DNA from 3 places in the Peribacillus sp. NPDC097224 genome. Region 1 is predicted to be linked to each of the others. Evidence: riboswitches for the same ligand, from Rfam matches in the RefSeq annotation. Region 1 holds a riboswitch; each other region holds the start of a gene.
The links. A riboswitch is a leader RNA that binds a small molecule or an ion and turns the genes downstream of it on or off. The one in region 1 is predicted to bind cobalamin.
Positions count from the first base shown of each region.

Region 2: linked by a shared signal. The riboswitch ahead of ACIQXR_RS06070 (helical backbone metal receptor) and the one ahead of ACIQXR_RS07465 (ribonucleoside-diphosphate reductase subunit alpha) in region 1 are both predicted to bind cobalamin.
Region 3: linked by a shared signal. The riboswitch ahead of ACIQXR_RS18930 (hypothetical protein) and the one ahead of ACIQXR_RS07465 (ribonucleoside-diphosphate reductase subunit alpha) in region 1 are both predicted to bind cobalamin.

Region 1 covers NZ_JBIWDK010000003.1:161,965-166,662, forward strand. The annotation lists gene ACIQXR_RS07460 (ribonucleotide-diphosphate reductase subunit beta) at 1-89, opposite strand, end outside; gene ACIQXR_RS07465 (ribonucleoside-diphosphate reductase subunit alpha) at 132-2,369, opposite strand; cobalamin riboswitch at 2,564-2,745, opposite strand; gene ACIQXR_RS07470 (manganese-dependent inorganic pyrophosphatase) at 3,034-3,963, shown strand; gene ACIQXR_RS07475 (hypothetical protein) at 4,012-4,158, opposite strand; gene ACIQXR_RS07480 (SulP family inorganic anion transporter) at 4,240-4,698, opposite strand, start outside.
Region 2 covers NZ_JBIWDK010000002.1:535,034-539,731, reverse strand. The annotation lists gene ACIQXR_RS06085 (ABC transporter substrate-binding protein) at 1-643, shown strand, start outside; gene ACIQXR_RS06080 (FecCD family ABC transporter permease) at 658-1,656, shown strand; gene ACIQXR_RS06075 (ABC transporter ATP-binding protein) at 1,653-2,501, shown strand; cobalamin riboswitch at 2,623-2,800, shown strand; gene ACIQXR_RS06070 (helical backbone metal receptor) at 2,967-3,932, shown strand; gene ACIQXR_RS06065 (FecCD family ABC transporter permease) at 3,895-4,698, shown strand, end outside.
Region 3 covers NZ_JBIWDK010000014.1:9,434-14,131, forward strand. The annotation lists gene ACIQXR_RS18915 (transglutaminaseTgpA domain-containing protein) at 1-9, opposite strand, end outside; gene ACIQXR_RS18920 (DUF58 domain-containing protein) at 1-1,186, opposite strand, end outside; gene ACIQXR_RS18925 (AAA family ATPase) at 1,186-2,142, opposite strand; cobalamin riboswitch at 2,331-2,550, shown strand; gene ACIQXR_RS18930 (hypothetical protein) at 2,713-3,258, shown strand; gene ACIQXR_RS18935 (ABC transporter substrate-binding protein) at 3,262-4,212, shown strand; gene ACIQXR_RS18940 (VWA domain-containing protein) at 4,351-4,698, opposite strand, start outside.

The DNA.
Region 1 (4,698 bases):
AAGCCTGATGCTTCTCCTTTGAAAACGCCGGTTGCCTTGGTAGGATGGGTTGGTTCGAGCATCCTGATTTTCTTGATATGGTTTGTCATCTGTAAAATCTCCTTCAATAAAGTAAATTCCATTCCCACTCGTTAACTGGAGCAGCTCTCACAGGCATTGTCGTATTCGGATGAAGTGGAACGAAGATAATAAGTCGATTTCAATCCGCTTTCCCATGCTGTTAGGTGTATGTCCAATAACACTTTAGCCTTGATCGTGTTTTGTACATACAGGTTGAAGCTGATGGCTTGGTCGATATGACGTTGACGTGCTGCATTTTGCTTGATGCTTTCCTTTTGGTCCAAATGGAAGCGCGTTTTTTTATAGTATTCATACGTAGTGGGCGTCAATCCAGGCGCTGTCACTTTAAATTTGAAGTTTTTCTTTTCTTCATAAAACTCGATTTCATATAACGGGTCGATGCCATCCGTGGAATGACCGATTTTGGCAGTCGATGAATTGGGGGCGATTGCCATTAAATAGCCGTTTCGTGTACCATACTGCTGCACTTCTTCTTTTAATTCCAACCATTTTGGATCTCTATAGTCACGAAGGTCGAAATACTCCCCCGTTTGCCAATCGGACCCTTCGAAGTATGGGTAGGTTCCTTTTTCCTTGGCCAATTCATTGGATGTTTTAATGGTTAAATAAGCGATTTTCTCATATAAGGTATCGGCGTACTGAACGGCTTCATCGGACTCCCAGTAGATATTTTGCGTCGCGAGTAAATGATGCCACCCGAAAGTTCCTAAGCCGATTGAGCGGTAGCGCTTATTCGAAATGGAAGCTTGCTTGACCGGTAAGGTATTCACGTCAATGACGTTATCGAGCATGCGGATCTGAATCGGGATCAGTCTCTCCAATACATCGCTGTTCACCGCGCGTGGCAGGTTGATGGAAGAAAGGTTGCAGACAACGAAATCCCCGCTTTTGCGAACTACGACGACATCGCCATCTTCCGTTTCATATTCGTCGGTGATCGTTGAAGGGCTTAAGTTCTGGGCGATTTCCGTACAAAGGTTAGAACAATAGATCATCCCTTTATGCTTGTTCGGGTTCTTTCTGTTCACTTCGTCCCGGTAGAACATATAGGGTACGCCTTCTTCTAATTGTGAAATCATGATGCCTTTCATAATGTCCATCGCTTTGATTTTCTCGAAACTATAGCCTGGAAGTATGCCATTCTCCGCCGCCTCTACAGCAAGGGCGTAATGGTCCCTGAAACTGCCATCCCCTTTTTTCTCGTCATAAAAATCCTCGAGGGAGAACCCAAGGGTTTGCTTCACGGTATGCGGGTCGAAGAGATACCAATCTTTCCGGTCACGCACGGCTTCCATGAATAAATCGGGGATGCAGACACCAGTGAAGATATCATGCGCCTTTAGGCGGTCATCGCCGTTTTGCGTCTTCAAGTCAAGGAAGCTCATGATGTCCTTATGCCACGCATCCAGATAGATGGCGATTGCGCCTTTACGTTGTCCCAATTGATCGACGCTGACGGCCGTTTGGTTAAAGAGGCGAATCCAGGGAGTCGTGCCTGAACTGTTACCGGAAAAACCGCGGATATCAGAACCGAGCGAACGGATTTTTCCGACATATAGACCAACGCCGCCACCGAACTTGGAAACTTTTGCGGCATCATAGTTTGATTGATAAATTCCGTCGATGGAATCCTCGATTGCATCGATGAAGCATGAACTCAATTGCCCGTGGGTTTTGCCGGCATTTGAAAGGGTAGGGGTCGCAACCGTCATATATAGGTTCGACATTGCCCAGTAGGCCTCTTTGACAAGCTGCAGGCGGTGTTCCGTTTTTTCCAGTCTCATGATTTCCATGGCAATGATCATGAAGCGCTCCTGGGGAAGTTCATAGACCTTGTCTTTTTTTGGACGGGCCAAGTAGCGATCATTCAAAAGATAGATTCCGATATATGAAAATAGTTTATCTTTTTCCGGATCGATGACCGAACCCAATTCTTCGATTTCCGTTTTTGTGTAGGAGTCGAGAAGCTCTGCTTTATAAACAGGGTAACGTTGCCCTTCATGCTGCTGAGAGAGTTCTTGAATCAATTCATAGAAAGGTCCATAGTTCCGGCCTTCATAGCCCCGGTTCTTTTGGGCATCACGATACATGGCATTCAATAGTTCCCTTGCGGCGACGAATGTCCAGTCTGGGGCATCGATATCGACACTTTCAAGTGCAAGCTGGATCAACTTTTTCGATGTTTGTTCTTCTGAAGCATCACCTTTTCGATCGAGCCATTTAGTAAAACGCTTTTTGAACTTTTCCATATCAAGACGGCCTTCGAAATCCTTGGATAACATGTCCATCTGGATTGAATTTGTTTCTGTGTCATTTTTTATGGTAGGGTTATATGTTTGAGTCATAAATGTTCCTCCTCTTAAATGTACGCGAATAAAAAAAAACCGCCCAATAAATTGAGCGGATCAAACGATAGGATAAAAGAGCCATGAAAAAATAGCCGTTACACTATCGTTTCATCATCTCAATCCCCGAAGAATAAGAAACTTGAAAAAACCAGGCAGGTCTCCTGACTCATGATCATCCTACTTTGAGTCCTTCCCGTATAGAGAGCTATACAGTGGTTTTCTCATTTCGTCACATTTACAGTTGCGGGGACAGTTCCGGGTTCACACCGGATTCCCTTTTCAGCCATCTCTGGCACCTTGGTTAATAATTCTATATATAGTTATTTATGTTGTTAGAAAAGTCAATATCTAGTATGTATGCTTATATTATCGTAAGCCATCCATGCTGATAATTCAACATATATATTTGTGGAAAACTGATTCATATCTATTGACAAGGTCGGATAAAGGAAGAGGATGATGAAAGAATATAGGGAGGAATACAAAATTCCATCGCGGAATGTCAGGGTTTTTGTGTTAAAATAAATTGCATAGCAAAACTAGGGATTCTGGTTATGAAAAGAAAAATCCCTGCCAAATCATTTAGGAAAAAGGAGAAAAAATCGTGGAAAAAATATTAGTTTTTGGACATAAGAATCCGGATACCGACACTATCTGTTCAGCAATCGCTTATGCTGACCTAAAAAAGCAGCTGGGCATCCAAGCTGAACCTGTTCGTCTTGGTGAAGTGAATGGTGAAACACAATATGCGTTGGACCAATTTAAATTCGAAGCACCCCGCCTTGTTGAAAAAGTGGCTGGGGAAGCGGATGGCGTGATTTTAGTCGATCACAACGAACGTCAGCAAAGTGCCGAAGACATTGACCAGGTACGCGTATTGGAAGTCATCGACCATCATCGTATCGCTAATTTCGAAACAAGTGATCCTTTATATTACCGCGCAGAACCAGTTGGCTGCACGGCTACTATTTTAAATAAGATTTATAAAGAAAACGGAATTGAAGTGCCTAAAGCCATTGCAGGACTTATGCTTTCAGCCATCATTTCCGACTCTTTATTATTCAAATCGCCTACTTGCACGGAGCAAGACGTCGCAGCTGCTATGGAATTAGCGGAAATTGCCGGCGTGAATGCTGAAACATATGGCTTGGAGATGCTAAAAGCGGGTGCTGACCTGAGTGACAAAACCATCGATCAGCTCATCACACTTGATGCAAAAGAATTTTCAATGGGAACGGCAAAAGTTGAGATTGCTCAAGTGAATGCTGTTGACCCGAATGAAGTGCTTGCAAAGCAATCAGAAATTGAAGCAGCGATTCATGCAGTTATTGCCGCGAAAGAATTGGATTTATTCTTATTCGTCGTAACGGATATCTTAACGAATGATTCCGTTGCCTTGGCTCTAGGAGCATCAGCGGATGCAGTGGAGAAAGCGTATAACGTAACATTGAATAAGAACATTGCTGTATTGGAAGGCGTCGTATCACGTAAAAAACAAATTGTACCAGTTTTAACAGATATCTTCGCTAAGTAATAAAAAAAGGACTCGATGCCACTTTGAAAGTGGCTTCGAGTCCTTTTTTCAATTCAACGCTTCTTTCTCTTTTTCATACGCAATCACGATAAGCTCTTTGTTTGATTCCTCACGTATTTTTCCTTCAAAGAGTTTTAACTCATTGAGAAGGTCAGGTGATAAATCTGCTGCAGTATAATCCTGTTCGGATGACATGATTTTCCCTCCAATCCAGAGTATCATTCACTCTAGTTTGGCGGTTCAGCAAGAATTTATGCAGGGGAGCCATGCATCCTTTTACTTTTCATATGAGGCGAGGCTCTTTAGCAGCTGAGAACTTTCCTGATCAAGGCCAAGCACTTGAACCGTTTTCCCCTGTACTCTGTATTTTAAGATGACTTTCTCGACGGCTCCTACAGCCGAGGCATCCCATATTTTCGAATTGGAAAAATCAATGATGATGGAATCTGCTTTTTCCTTCGTATCAAACTTCGAAATGAAGTCTTGGACCGATGCAAAAAACACCTGGCCTTTTATCCGATAAGTGATTTGCCGAGCCTGGTTGTCCGCTGTTTTCTCGACAGACACTTTCGAAATTTTAGCCGAGAAGAAAATCATACTCAAGAGTACCCCGGCGAATACGCCTTTGGATAAATCATGCGTATAAAGAACAACGATAACCGTTACGATCATGACTATCGCCTCGGTTTTAGGAGTGATCCGAAGTCTCTTCAAGGAGGACCAATCAAAAGTCCC
Region 2 (4,698 bases), on a different contig from region 1:
GGAGCCATTGGCTACCTTCAACAGTTGGTTGGAACTGACTGGGGAAATTACGGGCACTACCGAAAGAACGGACAAGTTCTTGGAAAAAGGCCAAGCCGTGCAAGCCGAATTGGATAAGAAATTAGATGGCATTAAAGATAAAGACAAGCCTAGAGCATTGATCCTCTATCAGCACAGTGATAAAAGCATCATGGTCGGTGGGAAGAACTTCTTTAGTAACCAATGGTTAAATGCTACAGGGGCCTATGATATAGCAGCAGAAGAAGTTACAGGAACAAAAGAAGTCAATATGGAACAAATCTACAAATGGAACCCGGATATCATCTACATTACGAACTTTTCGACAACTCAGCCTGAAGACCTAACGAACAATACAGTGAACGGACAAGATTGGAGTCAGGTCAGTGCTGTACAAGAAGGAAATGTATATAAAATTCCGCTGGGCATCTATAGATGGTTCCCACCAAGCGGTGATGCACCTCTTATGTTAAAATGGATGGCTCAGAAAAATCATCCCGAGCTATTTGATTATGATATGAAGGATGAAATCACGGATTACTACTCAGAGTTCTATGATTATGATGTAACGGAAGAACAAGTAGAGAACATTCTTCACCCATCTTCCGAAGCCGCAAAACAGTAAAGTAGGGAATGAAAATGAAAAAATGGAAAACGGTCCTCTTCTGGATATTGCCCATTGCGATGGTTCTCCTATCATTGAGCATCGGACGCTTTGGAATGGACTTAGGGACTCAAATTAAAATATTGCTTTCAACCGTGTTTCCAATCGAGCCAACATGGACACAGATGGAAGAAACAGTGGTCCTTCAAATACGTCTGCCACGAATTTTACTGGCCTTGTTAATCGGTGCGGGCCTATCGATTGCAGGCGCCTCTTTCCAAGGGATGTTCGGCAACCCCTTGGTCAGTCCCGATATCCTAGGAGTGTCTGCAGGTGCTGGGTTCGGTGCTTCCCTTGGGATTTTATTATTGGGACATGGTTTTGCATCTCAAGTCTTGGCACTTGGCTGTGGTTTAGCCGCCATCGTTTTCACGTTCATAATCAGCGGCAAAAAAGATTCACCGGTCTTCATGCTTGTTTTGGCTGGGGTTGTCACCTCCGCCCTTTTCCAAGCGTTGATCTCGTTAATTAAGTTTGTCGCCGACCCTGAGGAAAAGCTGCCAGCCATCACATACTGGTTAATGGGAAGCCTTGGAACGGCCACATACAAGGATTTATATGTGGGTGGACCAATCATCCTTGTCGGCATCGTGATTTTGTATTCACTACGCTGGAGAATCAATTTACTGACCTTACCTGAGGATGAAGCAAAATCGCTAGGTATCCCGGTCACTAGATTGAAGTGGACGGTCATTCTTGGTGCGACGTTAATTACGGCTTCTTCTGTAGCGATAGCCGGTATCATTGGCTGGGTTGGATTGATTATCCCTCATGTGGCAAGAATGCTCGTCGGGAACAACAATCAACTTGTCTTACCGGTATCCCTATCGATTGGTGGTGCCTATTTACTCCTGATCGATAACCTGGCACGTTCTGTAACGGCTACGGAAATTCCGCTATCGATATTGACAGCCATTATCGGCGCACCATTCTTTGCGATTCTACTTAGAAAGACAGGAGGTGGGTGGTCATGAAAATCGAGGTGCAGGGAGGGAATTTTTTCTATGCTAAAAAAAGAGAGAAAGCTCCTTTTCTTTACCAGAGCGACATTGACTTTTCGTTGAATGACGGAGAAATCATGGCGATCCTTGGCCCGAACGGTGCCGGTAAAACCACGATGCTGAAGTGTATCACCGGCCTTCTTGATTGGAAAAAGGGTCAAACGCTCATCGACGGAAAGCCGCTTACTGCGCTATCACGCAAAACGATCTGGAAACGAATCGGTTATGTTCCTCAGGCACATAAAATGGTTTTCGGATTTACTTTGGAAGAGCTTGTCATTATGGGAAGGGCGCCTTATATCAGTACGCTGTCCCAGCCTTCTGCAAAGGACCGGGAGGCTGCCATCGCTGCTCTTGAAATGGTTGGCATTGCTCACCTTGCCAAAAAGTCCTGTAATTCCGTCAGTGGTGGGGAATTGCAGCTGGCCTTGATTGCCCGGACGCTTGTATCGGACCCGGATGTATTGATTCTTGATGAGCCAGAATCGCATCTTGATATTCAAAAGCAAATCGTGATTTTACAGACACTAAAGCGGTTATCGAAAGAGAAGAACATTTCTTGTATCATAAACACGCATTATCCGAACCACGCATTCTACTTGGCTGACCATGTTTTAATGACTGCCAAGGAAAAGCGTGTGGTGTATGGCGAAGTCCGCGAAGTGATGACGGAAGCCCGGATGAAAGAGTACTTTGGAATCGAAATGAAGAAAATCATTTATGAGGAAGAGGATGACTTTTTGATTGAAACGATGGTGCCGAAAGATCTAGGTCTTTTACGTGATCAAAGTACATGCCGTTTTAATAGTGACATCTAAAGCTATAGAAGGCAGCCATGTGATGGTTGCCTTTTTGCGTTCCAAATCTTAATTTAAAGTAATCTGAAATATCATATAATACGATTTCCTAAATGGTGTATAATGAAAGGCAGTGAAATTATATACATATGAACAATTTGGTGTCTGTAAGGACTTGAAAGGGAAGTTGGTGAAATGCCAACGCGGTCGCGCCACTGTAAATGGGAGTTAACGGATGTATACCACTGTATGAATAATATGGGAAGGTGCCGTTAGCAATGACCATGAGCCAGGAGACCTGCCAAAATTGTACACCGGTAACCACGCGGATGGGGAGGTGTGTGGCAGAGCTATGTCCCTTTTTTGTTCCGTTGCCATACATGCATCCTCCGTTTTGATGGGGGATGCTTTTTTGTATGTCTTTTGATATTCGCAACACATGTGTGAAGGTCCAGAAATGAACTCAAAAATGATGGAGGTTTTAAGATGAGGAAGATATATAGTTTCATGCTTGTGATGGGATTGATGGTCGGTATACTGGTTGGCTGTAACGATGCCTCCCAGGATAGAACAGGAGAAAACCAGTCGACAAAACAAGCTGTTAACCAGGGCTTCCCGCTTTCGTTAAAAGATGCAGTGGGTAACAAAGTCACCATCGAGCAGAAACCAGAAAAAATTGTTTCATTAATCCCAAGTAATACAGAAGCGGTCTTTGCGCTAGGTTCGGGTGAGAAAGTGATTGGAGTGTCTGAAAATGACAATTACCCGGAAGAAACGAAAGATATTCAGAAGATAGGTGGAATGGAAATAGATACAGAGATGATTTTAGCCTTGCAGCCTGATATCGTTCTTGCTCATGAGAGTGCCCATAATTCCAAAGAAGGAATCCAACAGCTTAAGGATGCGGGTATTCCAGTTATAATCGTGAATGATGCTAAAAGCTTTAAAGAAGTGTATACGTCTATCGAGATGATTGGAACGGCAATAGGGGAACTGGATAAGGCAAAGGAAATCGTCAAGACGATGCAGACCAAGCTGGAAAAGATCAAAGAAAAGGCTAAGGCAATCAAGAGTGAGGATAGAAAAAGTGTTTTTGTAGAGGTTTCACCGTCACCTGAAATCTATACAACGGGAAAAAATACTTTCATGGATGAAATGCTGGACATCATTTCAGCGGATAATGTCGCAGGTGAATTGGATGGCTGGGTAAAACTCGATGAAGAGTCGATGATAGCGGCCAACCCGGATGTCATCATTACAACCTATGGTTATTACACAGGAGATCCAGTCAAAGAGGTAACGGGAAGAAATGGATGGGCCGACATTCAGGCAGTTAAGAATGGTGAGGTTTTCGATGTCCATTCAGATATTGTCACTCGTTCCGGTCCTAGGCTTATAGAGGGAGTAGAGGAACTTGCCAAATCAGTCTATCCGAACGTATTTAAAAACTAAACGGGCATTGGCCTATGTATTTGCCCTATCATTTTTGGTTATTTCGATATTGATCGGTATTTCCTTAGGATCGGTTTCCGTTCCTATACCAGTGCTTTTGCAAATCATTGGCAGGGAAGTCCTTCATTTGCCCCTGGCCATGGAACCGGATGGGACACTGACGAATATCGTGATGAACATCCGCCTGCCGAGGGTCGTGCTTGCAGGTTTGGTTGGGGCATCCCTTGCAATAGCAGGGGCAGCATTTCAGGGATTGCTCAGGAATCCCCTAGCTGACCCCTATACCCTGGGAATATCCTCAGGGGCTTCGCTTGGCGCAGTATTAACGTTGTTTTTGAATTTGTCACTGCCGTTTTTTGGCCTATATACACTGCCTACATTAAGCGTTCTTTTTTCATTGTTGACGATTTTTTGCGTATTGACCTTTGCAAGAAAAATGGATCGTTCCATGAAGGTAGAAACGATTATTTTAACCGGTATCATTTTCAGCTCGTTTTTAAGTGCTTTCATCTCATTGATGATTGCATTGACGGGTGAGGAGTTAAGGCAAATCATCAGCTGGCTGATGGGAAGTGTCTCGATGCGTGGTTGGAGTCATGTCACGATCATTTTGCCATTTTTCCTCCTTGGTTCTCTCGTTTTGATGATGAACACCCACGAATTGAATGCCATGACATTTGGGGAAGACCGTGCGAGGCACCTAGGCGTGAATGTTCAGCGGAGGAAGATGCTGATTCTGATCGCCGGCTCGATACTGACAGGGGCT
Region 3 (4,698 bases), on a different contig from region 1:
AGCGTTCATTTGCCTTCACCTCGGTTCGTTCATTTTGAAGGTGACCCTGTTCAAAGAAGACCAACTTTATTCCACGAGCCAACGCCACCGACTTCGCACGTATTTCCTCACCCGTGAAGTCTCCCTGACTTTTCACGCAAAATACCGTCATCGCTTTATTCCCGGTAAATGCATTCCAACCTTCTATCTTTTCCATCGTTAATTCGGACACAATGAATATTACAGAAGCGTTTGATGGTACAACTCCCTTGTTCTTCTTTCCATTCCAGACGTTTGTATGTGTGGCCCTTGATTTTGCAAGACGGTAAAAGAGTCTTCTCCTCTGTTTACTGCCTCCTTTAGCCGGTACGGCCTCCATTGATCCCGTACTGGTTAACCCAACATCCATACCCTTCTTTATCAAGGCATGCACCAAAGAGGCCGCAAGTACGATAGCTTCTTCGAAGAAGGGAGAGGCGTACTCATCAAGCATAATAAATACATCACGGTTTTTCTGCACTTCAAATTCCTTCGTCATGATTTCACTTGTTCGGGCCGTTGCCTTCCAATTTATCCAGGATAATTGATCACCCGGCTGATACTCCCTGATTCCGGACACGACCGAATGTTCCCGCTGTATTTTTTTCGTCGTACCAACTTGTCCTTGATCGAAGACATGCTCCAACTGTTTATAATTCAACTCCTGATAAGCCGGGAAAACGGTGAGTTTCAAAGGGGCATGCACTGTCGCTTCTTTTTCATAGAGTCCAAAGAAGTCCCCTATTTTGAAGCGAACCGATTGGATGACATGTTCTCCTCTTGGCAGATTCTCCAGGGTATATGTCAATTGGAAGGATTGTTTAAATCCTGGAAAAACCAATGTTTTCTTTTCCAGTTCCATCGGCAAATCCTCTTCTACCACCATATATAAAAGAGGCAGTCTGTTTTTCCGGGAGAATACCAATGTCATATCTACCGACTCTCCGGCCTGGCATTCGTGTTTACTAATTCTTCTCTCCACTTCAAAAGCCTGAAGTGGATAAAACAGCAGAATCATAGAGTACGCACCGAACGGCAAAAAGGTATAGAAAATGAACCAACTGATAAACCCGCCTTGAAACATCGCAAAACAAAAGGAAATGAGCATGAGCACTATGATCCCACAGACATTCCTGTTTTTCTTCAGTATGGTAAGCACATTCCGCATTAGGTCACGGCCCTCTTCACGGGTACCTGCGTCGTAGCCACTACCTCATGTATCACCATGTCAGCATTCACCCCCGAGTAATTCGCTTCCGGATTAAGGATTAGCCGATGGGTAAAAACGAACGGTACCAAATGCTGCACATCATCAGGTAAAACGTAATCCCTTCCCTTTAGGAGCGCATAGGCTTGGGCTGCCTTCATTAGGGCAATCGATCCACGTGGGCTCACCCCAAGATATACACTTTCATGCTTACGTGATTGATTAGCTAACTCGACGATATACGTCTTTATCGTATCATCCACGATCACGGCCTTTGCCTCTATCTGCAAATCTATCAGTTCCTCTAACGAAATCACGGATTCCAATTCTTCAATCGGAGCCGTATATTGGGCCCGATGCAACACTTCTATCTCTTCTGCCACTTCCGGATACCCCATCTTCATTTTCAATAAAAAACGATCTAGCTGTGCTTCTGGAAGTGGGTATGTGCCTTCGTAATCAATTGGATTTTGAGTGGCCATGACGAAAAACGGTTGTTCCAGTTTCCTTGTCACACCATCCACCGTCACGCTTGCCTCTTCCATTCCTTCAAGTAGGGCGGATTGCGTTTTCGGTGATGTCCGATTGATTTCATCGGCCAAAATGATATGGCCCATGATTGGCCCCGGTCTAAAGATGAACTCTTGTTCCTTCGGATTGAAAATCGATACCCCCGTTACATCGGACGGTAGCAAGTCAGGCGTGAATTGAATCCGTTTGAAATCCGCCCCGATGGATTTCGCTAGCGCCCTGACCAAGACGGTCTTCCCCACGCCCGGGACATCTTCCAATAAGACATGTCCACCAGAAAGGAGCGCCACAAGACTTAGTTCTGCTATATCTCTTTTTCCAATAATGACCTTTTCAATGTTTTCCAAAATCATATCCAGTTTCTGATTCACTTGTTTATAAACCATTCTCTACCTCCCATGATTATGTAAATCACTCATGCTTAACCCTTATTTATTCGACATCCATTTTACATTAACCTCCAATTTATCCTTACAAAGTGAGTTTACTAGAATAATACCCCTATAAAAGAGATTTCTTGAAATCTTTTCACTATTTAAGTAATTAATTATGATAGACTGGTACTAAGTGAATATAAACCTTGCAGAAAATAGGTGCTGACTTGTCAGCTTAATAGGGAATTCGGTGTAAAACCGAAGCTGTTTCCGCAACTGTAAGTGCTAATGAAATAAGAAATATGCCACTGTTTGTGAATGAATCCGCACGCACGATACCATTCATTCAATCCAAATGGGAAGGTTCTTAGAGTAAAATGATGCACGAGCCAGGAGACCTGCCTTTTTTTTATCGTATTTTGCTCTTCGGAAGTTAGGAGGATTGTACGGCAATCTTCCATCTTTTTTTTCGTTCGAGATACATAGATGTTTGTTTGCCGACCAATACCTTTGGTCGGCTTTTTCTTTTGCGCCGAAAAGCAATACGAAGGTCATTCACATTATTAAAAAGGAGGAAAAATTATGGAAAAGAAGGATGCCCGCTTTTTATGCTACCCATTCATGCGCGAATCAGTTTCAACCGTTGATTATGAAATTCGCACCGATTCATTGACGACTCAAATGGGACTGGCAGCGTCGTTCACGAAAGAGATTCCTGAAGTCTACAGGGATTTAATGGAACTGTTGCCGATGGCTTATCATTTAAATGGTTCTGCCCGGGGGAAATTGGCCATAACCGAAGACGGTCTAAACCGCCTAAGTGAAATCTATGACTATTATGTCGCTGAAGTGAAAGAACGCATCGAAACATTTGTGCTACCCCAAGGATCGACGGCAGCCTGTATTTTGCATACTTGCCGTAGTGAAGCCAAGAAATCCGTCCGTGCCTTGCATAAAGTCAGTACGGAAAAAGATGTGCCCGCGATTCTTTTTGATTATGCTCATTTGCTTGCCAATGTTCTATTCGTGATGGCTGTCTATGTCAATAAACAACTGGGTGTCGAAGAGATTCCCTTTATCAGCAAATCCTATCCAACCAAAACAATGAAAAAGAAAACGGAGGAATAAAACATGATAAGAACAGTAAGATCCAGTTGGATTGCCCTTCTGATGGTCGCCCTTTTCCTTACAGGATGTGCCTTGAATGATGATCAGAAATCGATAGAGAAAAAAGATCCTGCAACAACTGAAGAAGTCAAATCCTATACCGTCACCGATGATAGTGGAAAAGAAATCACATTTGATAAGGTTCCGGAAACGGTCGTTTCACTTCAACCCAGTAATACGGAGATTTTATATGCCCTTGGTGTAGGGAATAAGGTGATTGGAGCGACAGATTTCGATAACTATCCTGAGGAAGCTAAAGATGTCGAGCGTGTCTCTGATTCGATGACGATCAATTCCGAAAAAATCATCTCTTTGAAACCGGATGCCATCATTGCCTACACAATTGGCGATGAAGCAGCATTAAAGCCGCTTGAAGATGCGGGAATTCCCATTTTCATTATTAAATCAGCCGTGACCTTTGATGATGTATATAGCGATATTGATCAAATTGCCAAAGTCATGGGCGTAACGGACCAAGGGGATGACCTAGTCAAAAACATAAAAAAACAAATCAAAGATGTTGAAGAAAAAGTGGCGAGTGTCGATTCTAAAGAAAAAACATATTTCGAAATCAGCCCTTCTCCGGAAATCTATACAGCGGGAGCTGAAACCTTCCAGCAAGAGATCTTGGCGTCTGCCGGTATCGAAAATATCTTTGCCGACCAAAAGGGCTGGGCGAAAATAGCAGATGAAGAAGTCGTCAAGCGCAACCCGGATGCCATCATCACAACCGTAGGCTATGTGGACAATGCTGTGGATGAAATCAAATCCCGTAAAGGTTGGAAAGATGTCAGCGCCGTGAAGGAAGACCAAGTATATCAGCTTAGCGAAGACGTCATGTCACGTCCCGGACCGCGTATCGGAGAAGCCGTAGAACTAACTGCAAAGACCATATATCCGCAATTATTCAAATAAAGACACACTCAAAAGGGGTAATTACGCCGAAATCGTATATATAATAAAAGGCGGAAACGTTGATATAACAACATTTCTGCCTTTTATTTTGTGCATGAATCCTCTTGAAAGAGGGCTATTAGACAGCCCCTTTGATTATTAATCTTTATATTTCTCTTTCATTTCTTCTTCTTTCTTTTTAATTGATTCTTTTAAACCCTCCCCTTCATTTTTCACTGTCGTGTTCAATTCTTCATATTTTTCGTCATAATACTCTTTTATTATTTCACGGCGTTGTTTGACTAAACTGCGAGCTTCCTCCCAAGTCTCATAATTTATTTGTTTCTTATCCTTTAAATAACTCGTAGCCTCATACATGCGATTGCTTTCATCAGAGGAAAGCCTAGAAAAACTGTTTTTTTCATCAAGTAAAGACGATGTCTTCTTATTTTGTTCATCCCGAACGGTACTCCAATTTTCATTGCCCCAATTCCACCATTGGTTCCA